DNA from 3 places in the Microbacterium sp. Ru50 genome. Region 2 is predicted to be linked to each of the others. Evidence: predicted binding sites of a transcription regulator. Region 2 holds the regulator's gene; each other region holds the start of a gene.

Region 1 (4,210 bases), on a different contig from region 2:
CGCGCATACGGATCTCGCGGCGCGAGCGAACGAAGCACTGCCGCGGCACGCTCGACCCGGGCCGCGTCGACGGCCCCGACCGCCAGAAGGATGTCGGCGAGGGCGAGGGCATGGTCGGTGTCCGAGGCGTTCCAGCGGTTCGACCGCGACAGCTCGGCGCAGGCCTCTCGAGCGGACTTCGCGGATGCGAACTCGCCGTTCACCGCCAGGGCCAGAGTCTGCACGGCGGCGGCGCGGTAGCGCACGGTGTCGCTGTCGGCGAACGTGAGTGCGCGCGAGACGTATAGGCCCGCGTCGCGCGGGCGCCCGGCCGAGGCGTAGGCCTCGGCGACGGCCGCGAACAGCGACGCCATCGAGTCGAGCCCCAACACGGCGCGCCCGCGCAGACGGCCCTCGGTGAAGTGGGCGTCGATGAGGGCGAGCGCGCCATCGAGGTCGTCGAGCCGCACGTGTGCGATGAGCATGCCCTCGAGCAGGTGGATGTTCGATTCGGTCCACAGCTGCGGCGTCGTGCCCACGTCGAGTGTGCGCAGCCGGGCCAGGTCGACCTGAGTCGGCCACCCCGAGCGGGCCCCGGGCAGGCTGCCGCTCACGACGCGATGTGCCGTCGCGCGTAGTTCATGGGTGCGGCTCGGATGCAGGATGGCGCGGCGCTCGATCGTCACGATGGGCCTCCGGAAGTGCTCGAGATGCGACGCGACTGTCGCATCGTCGCGAGAGAGAAGCCGTGTCACGCGAATCGTGACGCGAATTCGGAGCATCAGTGGACGCACTGCCCGCGCCGAGGAAGGCTGTCCACCCCGGATGCAGGTTCAGAATGGTGGCGGCTCACCCGGGAGCAGTCCGCCGGTTCCCGCATCCGGTGGCGGGTTCGCGGTGTCGCTGGTGAAGCACACCGCGGGTATGGGTACGTCTTCGCGGTAGGCCCGTCCGAGGGGTGAGGTCCATTCCAGGACTCCGCCGCCGAGCTGCCGGACTTCCCATTTCGTGAATTGCTTCATCGAATGGTGTCGTTGGCAGAGGTGGGCGAGGTTGAAGATGTGGGTGTGCCCGCCGAGGGCGTGATCGATGGTGTGGTCGATCTCACACCGGATGGCGGCGCGTCGGCATCCGGGGAACCGGCAGTGCTGGTCCCGGGCCATCAGAAGCTTCTTCATTGAAGCGGTAGGCCGGTACGTGTCGATCTCGACCGGGGTCCTGGTGACCGGATCGATAAACAGCCGGTCCCATTCGCTGACCTGCCCGGCGAGCTGCCGTGCCGTGTCGGCATCGATCAGCGCAGCGCCCACAGCTTCGGCGGGGTTGTCATCGCGCCCCATCAGCGTCTCGGCGGTGACGGCGACTTGCACGCGTGCCCGGATGGCACCGAGTCCACCGGCACGGTCGGTGCCGTAGGTCGGGTCGACCACCGGCGCTCCGCCGAGGACGAGGTCGCCGAGGATGTCGGCCCGCAGTTGATCCATGGTCCGCGTATCGGCGGGCTCGCCCGACCCGGCGGCATCCGGATCGCCCGGGTTAGGGCCATCCGCGCCGCCGGCGCCAGCAACATCCGCGCCAGCATCCGCGCCCCCGTCCGCTCCGGCGCTCTCCACCCGGGCGTCCTTCACGGACTGTCCCATCTGCGTGAGCCGGTCGAGCATCCCCGCCGCGATCACCGTGGGCAGACTGGCGACGAGGTTCGACATCCCATCGGCCCCGTGGAACACGCGTACGCACCGTTCCGCCGCCGCGGTCTTATGCCGCTCGGTGAAGGCCTGCGGGTGCAACCTGGCCGCCAGAGCCTCCAGCGCACCGCGCACCCGGGAGGGCACATCCCGCTCGCACACCGCGATGGCGGCTTCCGCGTACTCTGACCGCACCTCGTCCGGCACCCCCGCGCCGACCCGCACGACCACGTCGACGTGGCCGCGTTCGATCCGCCGTAAAACCCACGCCTCGAACACCGCGGGATAGTCGTCGATGACGGTCATCGCATGGTCGATCTCACCCTGCAACCGCCGGTCGGTGAGCCGCGCCATCCCCGCCGCCTCAGCCGCGACCGACCGCAGCTCCATATCCGACGCCATCCCCCGCACCCCATCACGGCGCGCCTCACGCAACGCCGACCAGCCCAGCTCCGCCGACGCCCGAACCCGCGCGACATCCCCGGCGTGGACCAGGTCGAGCGCGTCGGCGAATCCCGCGAGGGCCTCGGCGTGCGGCGACGCATCCGCGGCCGCGCCGTCTCCGAGCCTCCCAGCGCTATTCGATGCCATGTTCCTATTGTGGTAGCACCCTCCGACATCATGATCGAACACATCTTCTACTTACAATACGACGAACCAGCCCCATTCCGGGGAGGAATCGACGAGCAATCGACGAGCAAGCGAAACCAGCCGACGAGCCCCCGCCAGCGCGGAACTCACCAGCGCCGAACTCACCCGCGCAAAGAGATTTCGCCGTTCCGCGTCACGATTCGCGACATCCGGCTTCTCTCGATGCATGTACGCAGCGACCAACGCTCTTCCGGCATCACCCGCAGCTGTCATCGGCTCCGGCGCGCAGCCCCGCGCAGCACTCCGACGCGACCGGGCCGGCGACGCCGTCTTCCGCGCCCCGTTCTGGGCGAGCCGGCGGACGCGCGCGGCTCGGCAGTCCGCCCCCGAGGGCGCGATCCGCCCGTCGCGCATCGAGGTCCGCGGCGCCGCCGTGCGCGTGGTGTGGGGATGGCAGGGTTGGCGCGACCGGACGTGGCAGCGCGGTCACGTCGGCTTCGTCTGCTCATCCCGCACGATCGACGATCAGACCGGTCCTGCGCAGCTCATCCTCGTGGTCGACAAGCTGCGGGACGAGGGAGCGGTCGCGGCAGTGCTCTCGTGCGATGCGTTCACACCCGAGACGTTTGCGGCGCTGACCCGCCACCTCCGCAATTTCGAGGCGATCGGTGACGCGGAACGCTCGTCGGCAGACCCGCTCGCCCGGCTGAGACCGCACCTGAACCCGCGACCGGGCTCCTCGCCCTCTCAGTTCGACTCGCTACGATGAGTGAATTCTCATCCGGGTCGGGGTCCGGATGGCATTCGAACGGATGGAACACGGCCATGCCCACGGAGCCGGCCTCCGATGACGCCCTCGTCGAGCGAGCACGGAACCACGATCAGCATGCCTACGGTGAGCTGTGGGTACGCCACTCGGCCGCCGCTCACGCCGTCGCCCGCGCATATTCATCGCTCGATCCCGACGATGTCGTCGCGGAGGCGTTCGCTCGCATCCTGTCGGCGATCCGGCGCGGTGGCGGCCCGTCGATGGGGTTCCGCCCCTACCTGCTCACCTCGGTGCGCAACGTGGCGCACGAGTGGGGCGCGCAGCAGCAGCGCACGTTCGCGACCGATCTCGAGGATGCGGCCGACGAGGCGTCGCCCGACACCGAACGGTCGGTGATCGCGGGCTTCGAGTCGAGCGCCGTCGCGTCGGCCTTCGCGACGCTTCCGACCCGCTGGCAGGAAGCGCTCTGGTACAGCGAGGTCGATGGCCTGAAACCGCGGCAGTTCGCTCCGCTGCTCGGGCTCGCGCCCAACGCGGCATCCGCCCTGGTCGTGCGCGCCCGGCGCGGTTTCCGCGACGCCTGGGTCTCCGCTCAGCTGCGCCGGGCCGACTCGGAGGAATGCCGCCGGACTCTCGAGATGCTCGGCACCCACGCGCGATCCGCGCTCGCGCGGCGCGACGCGCGGCGCGTCGAACAGCACCTCGCGGAGTGCGACGGCTGCGCGCTGGCGTGGGCCGAAGCGCGCGACGTGTCGTCCCGCCTGGCGCTCGTGCTGCTGCCCCTCGTCGTCGGCATTCCCGCCACCGCGTCGTACGCCGCCTGGACTCAGTCGGGAGCAGCGCAGGTCGCGACCTTCGCGCTCGGCCCGAGCGGCGCAGCCGGCGCGGTCAGCACCCCGGGCCGCCTCCGCCCCGGCAGCTCCGCCGCGCGCTCGGGGTGGCGCCATCCCCTGCTTCACCTCGCGGTCGTCGCCGCGGCCGGGACGGCGATCGCCTTCGCCGCGCCGCTCCTCGGTCCGGCGGAGCTGCCCGCGAGCACGACCGAGGCGCTGCCGCATCCGTCGAATCCCGCGACGGACGCCGCGAATGACCCGCCCACCGCCTCCGAGACCTCTACACCGCCGACCGCGCCATCCGACGCGCCTCCCCACGACGGGGACGGACCGCTCACCGACGGCCGGTCCGA
Region 2 (4,210 bases):
GTTCGGGGGCTGGTCATGCCTCCGAGTCTATCGAGGCCAGTGCTTCGAGGAACGCGGTCGTCTCGTCTTCCGTGCCGGCGCTCACACGCAGGCTGTGCGGGATGCCCACGTCGCGGACGAGGATGCCGCGGTCGTACAGAGCCTGCCAGGTCGCCCGCGGGTCGTCGACGCCGTCGAACAGCACGAAGTTCGTCCAGCTCTCGTACGCGTGATAGCCGAGGGCGTCGAGCGTCGCCGACATCCGGTCGCGCTGCGCGACGATCTCGTCGACCATCCGGAGCATCGTCGTCGAGTGGGAGAGGGCGGCTGTCGCCGCCGCCTGCGTCAGCGCGCTCAAGTGGTACGGCAGTCGGACGAGCCGGAGCGCGTCGATGAGCGTGGGGTCGGCGGCGAGGTAGCCGACGCGGGCGCCGGCGAAGGCGAAGGCCTTGCTCATCGTGCGCGACACGACGAGCCGGTTGCGCTCACCGAGAAGCGTCAGAGCGGAGGAGCTTTCGCGCGGCGCGAACTCCTGGTAGGCCTCGTCGACGATCACGATGCCGTCGGTGGCCCCGTACACCGCCTCGATGACGTCGAGCCCGAGGGGTGTGCCGGTGGGGTTGTTGGGCGCACACAGGAAGACGACGTCCGGGCGGAGCTCGGCGACCTGGGCTGCGGCGGAGGCGGGATCGAGCGTGAAGTCGGGTCCACGTGTCCCCGTGACGTACTGGGCGCCGGTCGCGCGCGTCAGCAGGGGGTACATCGAGTAGGTCGGACCGAAGCCCATCGCGGTGCGTCCCGGGCCTCCGAAGGCCTGGAGGAGGTGCTGCAGGACCTCGTTCGATCCGTTCGCTGCCCAGATGCGATCGGGGGTCAGGCCGTGGCCGAGGTACTCGGCGAACGACTCGCGGAGGTGGGTGAACTCGCGGTCGGGATAGCGGTTGACGTCGCGCAGGGCGCGGGCTACGGCATCCAGGATGTCGTCGGCGACCTCTTCGGGAACGGGATGCGTGTTCTCGTTGACGTTCAGCGCGACCGGAAGGGGCGCCTGCGGGGCGCCGTACGGGGTGAGGCCTCGCAGATCGTCTCTGAGGGGCAGATCATCCAGACTCGGGCTCATCCCACCCATGCTAGGCCGCGCGCGCCACTGTTGCCGCCGGTGTCAGCTCGCGGCGTACTCGGCCGGGATCGCAAGCGTCTGGCCGGCCTCGAGCTGGCCCGAGCCGAGAGCGTTCAGCCGGATGATCGCATCGACGACATCGCGGGGGTCGGCGGCGGGCGCCACCTCTTCGGCGATGGACCAGAGCGATTCGCCGGACATCACGGTCACGGTCGTGAACGAGCCGGCGGGGGCGCCGACCTCGCTCGAGGCGAGCGCGCCTCCCCCCGAGAGCACGGCTGCCGTGATGGCGACGACCGCCGGAAGGGCGGCGATCGTGGCGACGACGCGGCGTCCGCGGCGCGTCAGACGCAGGCGGGTGCGGGGGGCCGGTGCGAAGCGGGCATCGATCGTGGTCATGGCATCTCCTCGGGAGCGGTAGGAAGATTCGCCCCCGCCTCTCGGCCGGGAGAGACGGGTGCGAACTTCGGTTCCGAACGTATCTTCGATATTGTGTGGTGTCAACCACCCACCGAAATCGGAGACCGATCGAAGAGACACGCGGAGCGTTCCGCGATGTCGCCGTCGTATCGGGCTACCTTTTCGACAGCGAGAGCCCACCATGAACCTCCGACATCGGGTCGGGGACGGGGCGCGACGACAGGAGACCGGCGGTATGAGCGAGAAGCCGCAGACGCGACGACGCAAGAATCTGAGCGACAAGCAGCTCGCGATCCTCGAGGTGATCCAGAACGCGATCGCCCGCAACGGCTACCCGCCGAGCATGCGCGAGATCGGCGACGCGGTCGGCCTCAAGTCGCTGTCCAGCGTCACCCACCAGCTGAACCAGCTCGAGCTCAGCGGCTACCTGCGGCGCGACCCCGGCAAGACCCGCGCGATGGAGGTGCTCATCGATCTCCCGGGCACCGCCGGCGAGAACCCGGCCGACGCCGCGCCCGCCCTCGGCGACGCCGCCCTCGTGCCGCTCGTGGGCCGCATCGCGGCGGGCGTGCCGATCACCGCCGACCAGCAGGTCGAGGAGATCTTCCCGCTGCCGCGCCAGCTCGTCGGCAAGGGCGAGCTGTTCATGCTCAAGGTCGTCGGCGACTCGATGATCGACGCGGCCATCTGCGACGGCGACTGGGTCGTCGTGCGGGCGCAGGCAACCGCCGACAACGGCGAGATCGTCGCGGCCATGCTCGACGGCGAGGCGACGGTGAAGACGCTCCGCCAGCGCGACGGCCACACGTGGCTCCTCCCCCGCAACTCGGCGTTCGAGCCGATCCTCGGCGACGACGCGACGGTGCTCGGCAAGGTCGTGGCGGTTCTGCGCACGGTCTGAGGCGCCCCGGGACGGCATCCGCTCCCCACCGTCTCCCCGGTCGAGGTCGGGAAGCCAGGCCTCGCGTAGCGTGGCTGTATGTCGCAGCAGCTTCCCTATGGTTCCTGGCCCTCTCCCCTGACGGCGGCATGGGCCAGCGCGTCATCATTGCGCCTCGACGGCGCGAGCTTCGTGGGTGATGAGATCTGGTGGGGCGAGTCGCTGCCCGACGAGGCCGGTCGCGTCGCGGTCATGCGCCGCCGCGGCGATGGCACCGTGCAGGTCGTCCTCCCCGCACCCTGGAACGCCCGGTCGCGCGTGCACGAGTACGGCGGCGGAGCCTGGACGGTGTCGGATGACGGCGAGCTGTTCTTCGTCGACAAGTCCGACCAGCGCATCCGGAGCCTTCGCCCGGGCGGCGATCCCCGACCGCTCACTCCGGAGGAGACCGGCACGCACTACGGGGGCCTCCGCTGGCAGCGCGGCGTCCTTCTCGCGGTTCGCGAACGCGAACGTCCCGGCGGCACGCCCGAGCGCCACATCGTCCGCATCGAGCGCGCTGACAGCGCCGAGGTTCCCGACGCCTCGAGCGTGACCGAGCTCGCCGGCGGTAGCGACTTCGTCGCCCAGCCGGCGCTGTCGCCCGATGGCTCGCGCCTCGCCTGGGTGGCCTGGGATCACCCCGACATGCCCTGGGACCGCACGCGCATCCGCGTCGCCGACCTGGACGCCCCCCGCGGCATCCGTGACGTCGCGGGCGGCGCCACCGCCGCGCTGCAGCCCGAGTGGACCGACGACGGCGCGCTGTTCTTCGCCGACGAGCCGACCGGACGCTGGAATGTCTACCGCGTCGACCCCGCGACCGACGCCCCGCCCACGGCCGTCTCGCCCGCCGACGCCGACACGGGTGGTGGCCTGTGGGTGCTCGGCACCCGCTGGTACGCGCCGCTCGATGACGGCCGCCTGGTGGCCGTGCGCACCCACGGATCGGACCAGCTCGTGATCGTGGACCGCGACGGCGGCGCCATCCCGCTTCCCTTCCCCGCCACCGCACGCGTGCAGATCGAAGACGTCCGCGGCAGCCGCGCCCTCGTCAGCGGGGCGATGCCGGGAGGGGCGGGCCTGTGGCTCGTCGACCTGGACACCGGCGAGACGAGCGCGGTCCGCGGCGGTGCTCCGGACGTCGACGCATCGTGGATCCCGCACGCCCGGCAGCTGACGACGGAGGGCCCGCACGGCCTGGTGCATGCCTTCGCCTACCCGCCGACCAACCCCGACGTCACCGCGCCGGCCGACGAACTGCCCCCGTACCTGGTCTGGGTGCACGGCGGGCCGACCTCGCACGTGGGCGGCGCAGCCGACAGCAAGGTGGCCTACTTCACGAGCCGCGGCATCGGCGTCCTCGACGTCAACTACGGCGGTTCGACGGGATACGGCCGTTCCTACCGCGAACGGCTGAAGGGACAGTGGGGTGTCGTCGACGTCGACGACGTCGCCGCGGCCGCACGCGGTCTCGCCGACGAGGGTCTCGCGGATCCGTCACGGCTGGCGATCGAGGGAGGATCCGCCGGCGGCTGGACCGTGCTCGCGGCGCTCGTCGGAACGGATGTCTTCGGGGCGGGCGTCTCGCGCTACGGTGTCGGCGATGCGCGTGCTCTGGCCGCCGAGACGCACGACTTCGAGGCGCGGTACCTCGACGGTCTCATCGGCCCCCTCCCCGAAGCCGAGCCGGTCTACATCGAGCGATCGCCGCTGAGCCGACCCGAGCGGTTCCGGGTGCCGCTGCTGCTCCTGCAGGGCGACGAGGACGC
Region 3 (4,210 bases), on a different contig from region 2:
CCTCGAAGTGGATGTGCGGCCACCGGCCCGTGTAGCAGGCGGGGATGACCGAGGTGAAGGTGACGACGCCGGATGCGTCGGCAACCTGCACGCCGCGCAGGTAGGTCTCGTTCTCGACCCCATTCGAGTACATCGAGTACCCGCCGGCGGCGTCGCAGTGCCAGACGTAGACCGCGGCACCCGCGAACGGGACGTCGCCCCGGGCCGTGTCGAGGATCGTGAGCCGGAGGGTCATGGGCACGCCATCGGCCGTCGTCCCGCCTTCGAGCGACGATCGGATGTCGCTGCGGACGATTCCGGACCGCTCGAGGATGTCGGGTCCGTTCGACCCGTCGCCGGGGTAGGGGCCGGCGGTTTCATCGGGGATCTCACCCGCCGGCAGGCTCGCGCCGGCGTCCGGCGTCGCGGGTGGTGTCGACGCCGCCGGTGATGCCGGTGTCGCGGTGGCCGACGCCGACGGCGAGGCGGTCGCCGTGGGAGTGCAGGCCGCGAGAGCTGCGGCGCCCAGTCCGAGGCCGGCGAGGCTCAGCACGGAGCGGCGGCTCATCAGCGTGCGGATGTCGAACGGGGCGCCCTGGTCGACGACCTCGTCGTCGGCGCGGTCGAGCAGACGGCCCTCGTAGGCCGGCCCTGCGGGCGTGTGGTCGGGTTCGGGGATGCGGTTCACGTCGGACTCCTCGGTCGGTTCGACCACCGAGCATCGCCGGTCAGCCCATCCGTATCGTTGGGTGGACCTATGCGCCGGATATGAGACCCGCCCCAGACGCCGCGCGGTCAGAAGGGTGGTCTGTCCGGTGGCGGATCGGCGGTGTCGATGGTGAAGCACACCGCGGGTATGGGTACGTCTTCGCGGTAGACCCGTCCGAGGGGTGAGGTCCATTCCAGGACTCCGCCGCCGAGCTGCCGGACTTCCCATTTCGTGAATTGCTTCATCGAATGGTGCCGCTGGCAGAGGTGGGCGAGGTTGAAGATGTGGGTGTGCCCACCCAGGGCGTAGTCCATCGTGTGATCGAGTTCGCAGCGGATCGCCGCTCGTCGGCATCCGGGGAACCGGCAGTGCTGATCCCGCGCCATCAGAAGTTTCTTCATCGACGCGGTGGGCCGGTAGGTGTCGATCTCGACCGGGCTCCGGGTGACGGGGTCGATGAAGAGCCGGTCCCACTCGGACACCTGCCCGGCGAGCTGCCGTGCCGTGTCGGCATCGATCAGCGCAGCGCCCACAGCTTCGGCGGGGTTGTCATCGCGCCCCATCAGCGTCTCTGCGGTGACGGCGACCTGCACCCGGGCTCGGATCGCCCCGAGCCCACCGGGCCGGTCGGTGCCGTAGGTCGGGTCGACAACCGGTGCTCCGCCGAGGACGAGGTCGCCGAGGATGTCGGCCCGCAGCTGGTCCATCGTCCGCGTATCGGCCGGCTCGCTCTCCCCGACGGGGGCCGCGCCCGCAGCATCCGTCCCGGCGGCGCCCGCGCCCGTCTCCGCCCAAGCGTCCTTCACGGACTGTCCCATCTGCGTGAGCCGGTCGAGCATCCCCGCCGCGATCACCGTGGGCAGACTGGCGACGAGGTTCGACATCCCATCGGCCCCGTGGAACACGCGTACGCACCGTTCCGCCGCCGCGGTCTTATGCCGCTCGGTGAAGGCCTGCGGGTGCAACCTGGCCGCCAGAGCCTCCAGCGCACCGCGCACCCGGGAGGGCACATCCCGCTCGCACACCGCGATGGCGGCTTCCGCGTACTCTGACCGCACCTCGTCCGGCACCTCGGCGCCGACCCGCACGACCACGTCGACGTGTCCGCGTTCGATCCGCCGTGAAACCCACGCCTCGAACACCGCGGGGTAGTCGTCGATGACGGTCATCGCATGGTCGATCTCACCCTGCAACCGCCGGTCGGTGAGCCGCGCCATCCCTGCGGCTTCGGCCGCGACCGACCGCAGCTCCATGTCCGACGCCATCCCCCGCACCCCGTCACGCTGCGCCTCACGCAACGCCGACCGACCCAGCTCCGCCAACGCACGAACCCGCGAGACATCAGCCGCATGGAACTGGTCGAGCGCCTCCGCGAACACGGAGAACGCGTCGGCGTGCGGCGACGCATCTGCGGCACCGTCGCGCCCGAGCCCTCCACCGTCGTTCGATGTCATGTTCCCATAATGTCAGCGACCTCCGACATTGGAGGTGGATATACGTTCGACGGTGGATAAGTCGCGACGTACGCGAATTGTGCAGGAATCGCCATGCCCGCCGACAGCAGAAACCGCGAAAAGGCGGCATGACGAGCTGACTCATCCTGCTGTCAAGAGGATGCGGCTGGGGGGCAGCCGCGGGCACCATCGCACCATGAGTGACGACGACGACCAGACGCGGCACGAGTTCCGCGAGGCCGTGAACATGAGCCCCGCCGAGCTCGAGAAATGGCTCGATACCGACGAGTCGAAGAAGGTCGGTCAGAAGGACGGCGGCGGCGAGTCGACGGGCCACCAGTCGGGCCGACGCATCGTCGACCTCCTCCGCACCAAGAAGGACGAGCTCACCGAATCGGACCTGAAGCACATGCGGAAAGTCGTCGGCTACGTCAACCGGCACCTCGCGCAGCGCCCCTCGGGCGACATCACCGAGACGGCCTGGCGCTATTCGCTCATGAACTGGGGCCACGACCCCGCGAAGAAGTGACTGCCTCCGCCGAGCGGGCCTCCGCCGCGCGGGAGAATGGAGCCGTGAGCATCCCCGCGTCCTCAGGTCTGACCGAGCTGCCCGAACCGCGATTCGTCCTCGTGGGCGAGGACGGCCACCGCATCGCCACCTACTCGTGGGGAGAGGACGACCTTCCGACGGTGGTCGTCGTGCACGGGTTCGCGTCGAACACGAAGGACAACTGGGTCTCGACCGGGTGGGTGCGCGACCTGCAGCGCGCGGGCTTCCGCGTGCTCGGTCTCGATCAGCGAGGACACGGTGCGAGCGACAAGCCGCATCGTGCCGCCGACTACGACCTGCACCAGCTCGCATCCGACGTCGAAGCTGTGCTCGACACCTATCTCGTCGACACGGCGATGTACGTCGGCTACTCGCTGGGCGCGCGTGTGGGCTGGGAGGTGCTCCAGGACTTCTCCGCGCGCATCACGCGCGGCGTGCTGGGCGGCGTGCCCGACGGCATCCCGCTCGCGCGCCTCGACATCGATCAGGTGCGCGCGCTCGTCGAGAACGGCACCGAGGTGACCGACCCCGTCACGCAGAACTACGTGCGGCTCACCGAGCGCGTCCCCGGCAACGACCTGCGGGCGCTGCTGGCGATCGCCGGCGGCATGCGCGCCTCCGGCACCGTCGATCCCGACCCCGCGAACGCGCCGGAGCAGCCCGTGCTGTTCGCCACGGGATCTCGTGACGCCATCATCGAGGGATCGAAAGCGCTCGCCGCCGCGACGCCGCAGGGACGCTTCGTCGAGATCCCCGACCGGCACCACTTCAACGCACCGGGGTCGCGGGTGTTCCGCCAGACCGCGATCGAGTTCCTCACGGAGGGATGACGCCGTATCCGCCCGGGCGCCGGCTGCGGCGTCACGACGACGCGCGCCGATACGCGTCGCCGAGCCATCGGTCGTAGGTGAGCCACGGATCGGATGCCGCCGCCCGTACCGTCTCGATGTGCTCGGTCAGCGGGCTCACGAGGGTGAACCACTCGCCGCCCTCGCGGAATGCGGCGAACTCGCGGTGCCGCTGCTGCTCGAGCGACCGCCCGCCGCGTTCGAATGCGAGGAGCTCGTCGTGCCGGATGGCGGCGAGCCGCTGCCGTGGCCGCTCGCTCGTGCCGATCTTCACGCGGGCGCCGAATCGCAGGTAGTAGACGACGGCCACGACCGGGCGGGGCAGGTCGGCGTCGAAGGCGTCACCCAGACGCCATCCGCAGCGCCGGCACACCCAGTGCCCCGTATCGGGGCTCACGCCGCCGGAGCGTCCGCCGCACAAGCGGCAGGCGGACGGCATCTCGGATATCAAGGAGGCGGGCACGACTCCAGGATCGCGCCCGCCTCCGACATCCACCCGTCAGACCGTGACGACGATCTTGCCGCGGGTGTGCCCCTCTTCTAGACGGGCGTAGGCGGCGGCGGCGTCGTCGAGCGGGAAGGTCTCGGCGACCTCGACCCGCAGCGAACCGTCGGCGGCGAGACGCGCGAGCTCGGCGAGCTGGGCGGCATCCGGGCGAACCCAGATGTA

The links. The regulator LexA, encoded in region 2, represses DNA repair genes until DNA is damaged. The targets are predictions, from matches to a motif close to TCGAACANNTGTTCGA.
Region 1: a site for LexA is predicted at 2,290-2,305, ahead of C3481_RS13405 (HNH endonuclease signature motif containing protein). Genes of this name have one in related genera too.
Region 3: a site for LexA is predicted at 2,177-2,192, ahead of C3481_RS12390 (HNH endonuclease signature motif containing protein). Genes of this name have one in related genera too.

Annotation. Positions count from the first base shown of each region.
Region 1 covers NZ_PQSV01000004.1:7,296-11,505, forward strand. Annotated here, with positions in the region: gene C3481_RS13400 (helix-turn-helix transcriptional regulator) at 1-734, opposite strand, end outside; gene C3481_RS13405 (HNH endonuclease signature motif containing protein) at 813-2,255, opposite strand; gene C3481_RS13410 (hypothetical protein) at 2,482-3,024, shown strand; gene C3481_RS13415 (sigma-70 family RNA polymerase sigma factor) at 3,081-4,210, shown strand, end outside.
Region 2 covers NZ_PQSV01000001.1:912,425-916,634, forward strand. Annotated here, with positions in the region: gene hisB (imidazoleglycerol-phosphate dehydratase HisB) at 1-17, opposite strand, end outside; gene C3481_RS04370 (histidinol-phosphate transaminase) at 14-1,099, opposite strand; gene C3481_RS04375 (LysM peptidoglycan-binding domain-containing protein) at 1,142-1,498, opposite strand; gene lexA (transcriptional repressor LexA) at 1,755-2,420, shown strand; gene C3481_RS04385 (prolyl oligopeptidase family serine peptidase) at 2,499-4,210, shown strand, end outside.
Region 3 covers NZ_PQSV01000003.1:52,089-56,298, forward strand. Annotated here, with positions in the region: gene C3481_RS12385 (intradiol ring-cleavage dioxygenase) at 1-667, opposite strand, end outside; gene C3481_RS12390 (HNH endonuclease signature motif containing protein) at 775-2,142, opposite strand; gene C3481_RS12395 (DUF3140 domain-containing protein) at 2,339-2,671, shown strand; gene C3481_RS12400 (alpha/beta fold hydrolase) at 2,716-3,522, shown strand; gene C3481_RS12405 (GIY-YIG nuclease family protein) at 3,554-3,937, opposite strand; gene C3481_RS12410 (NADP-dependent oxidoreductase) at 4,040-4,210, opposite strand, start outside.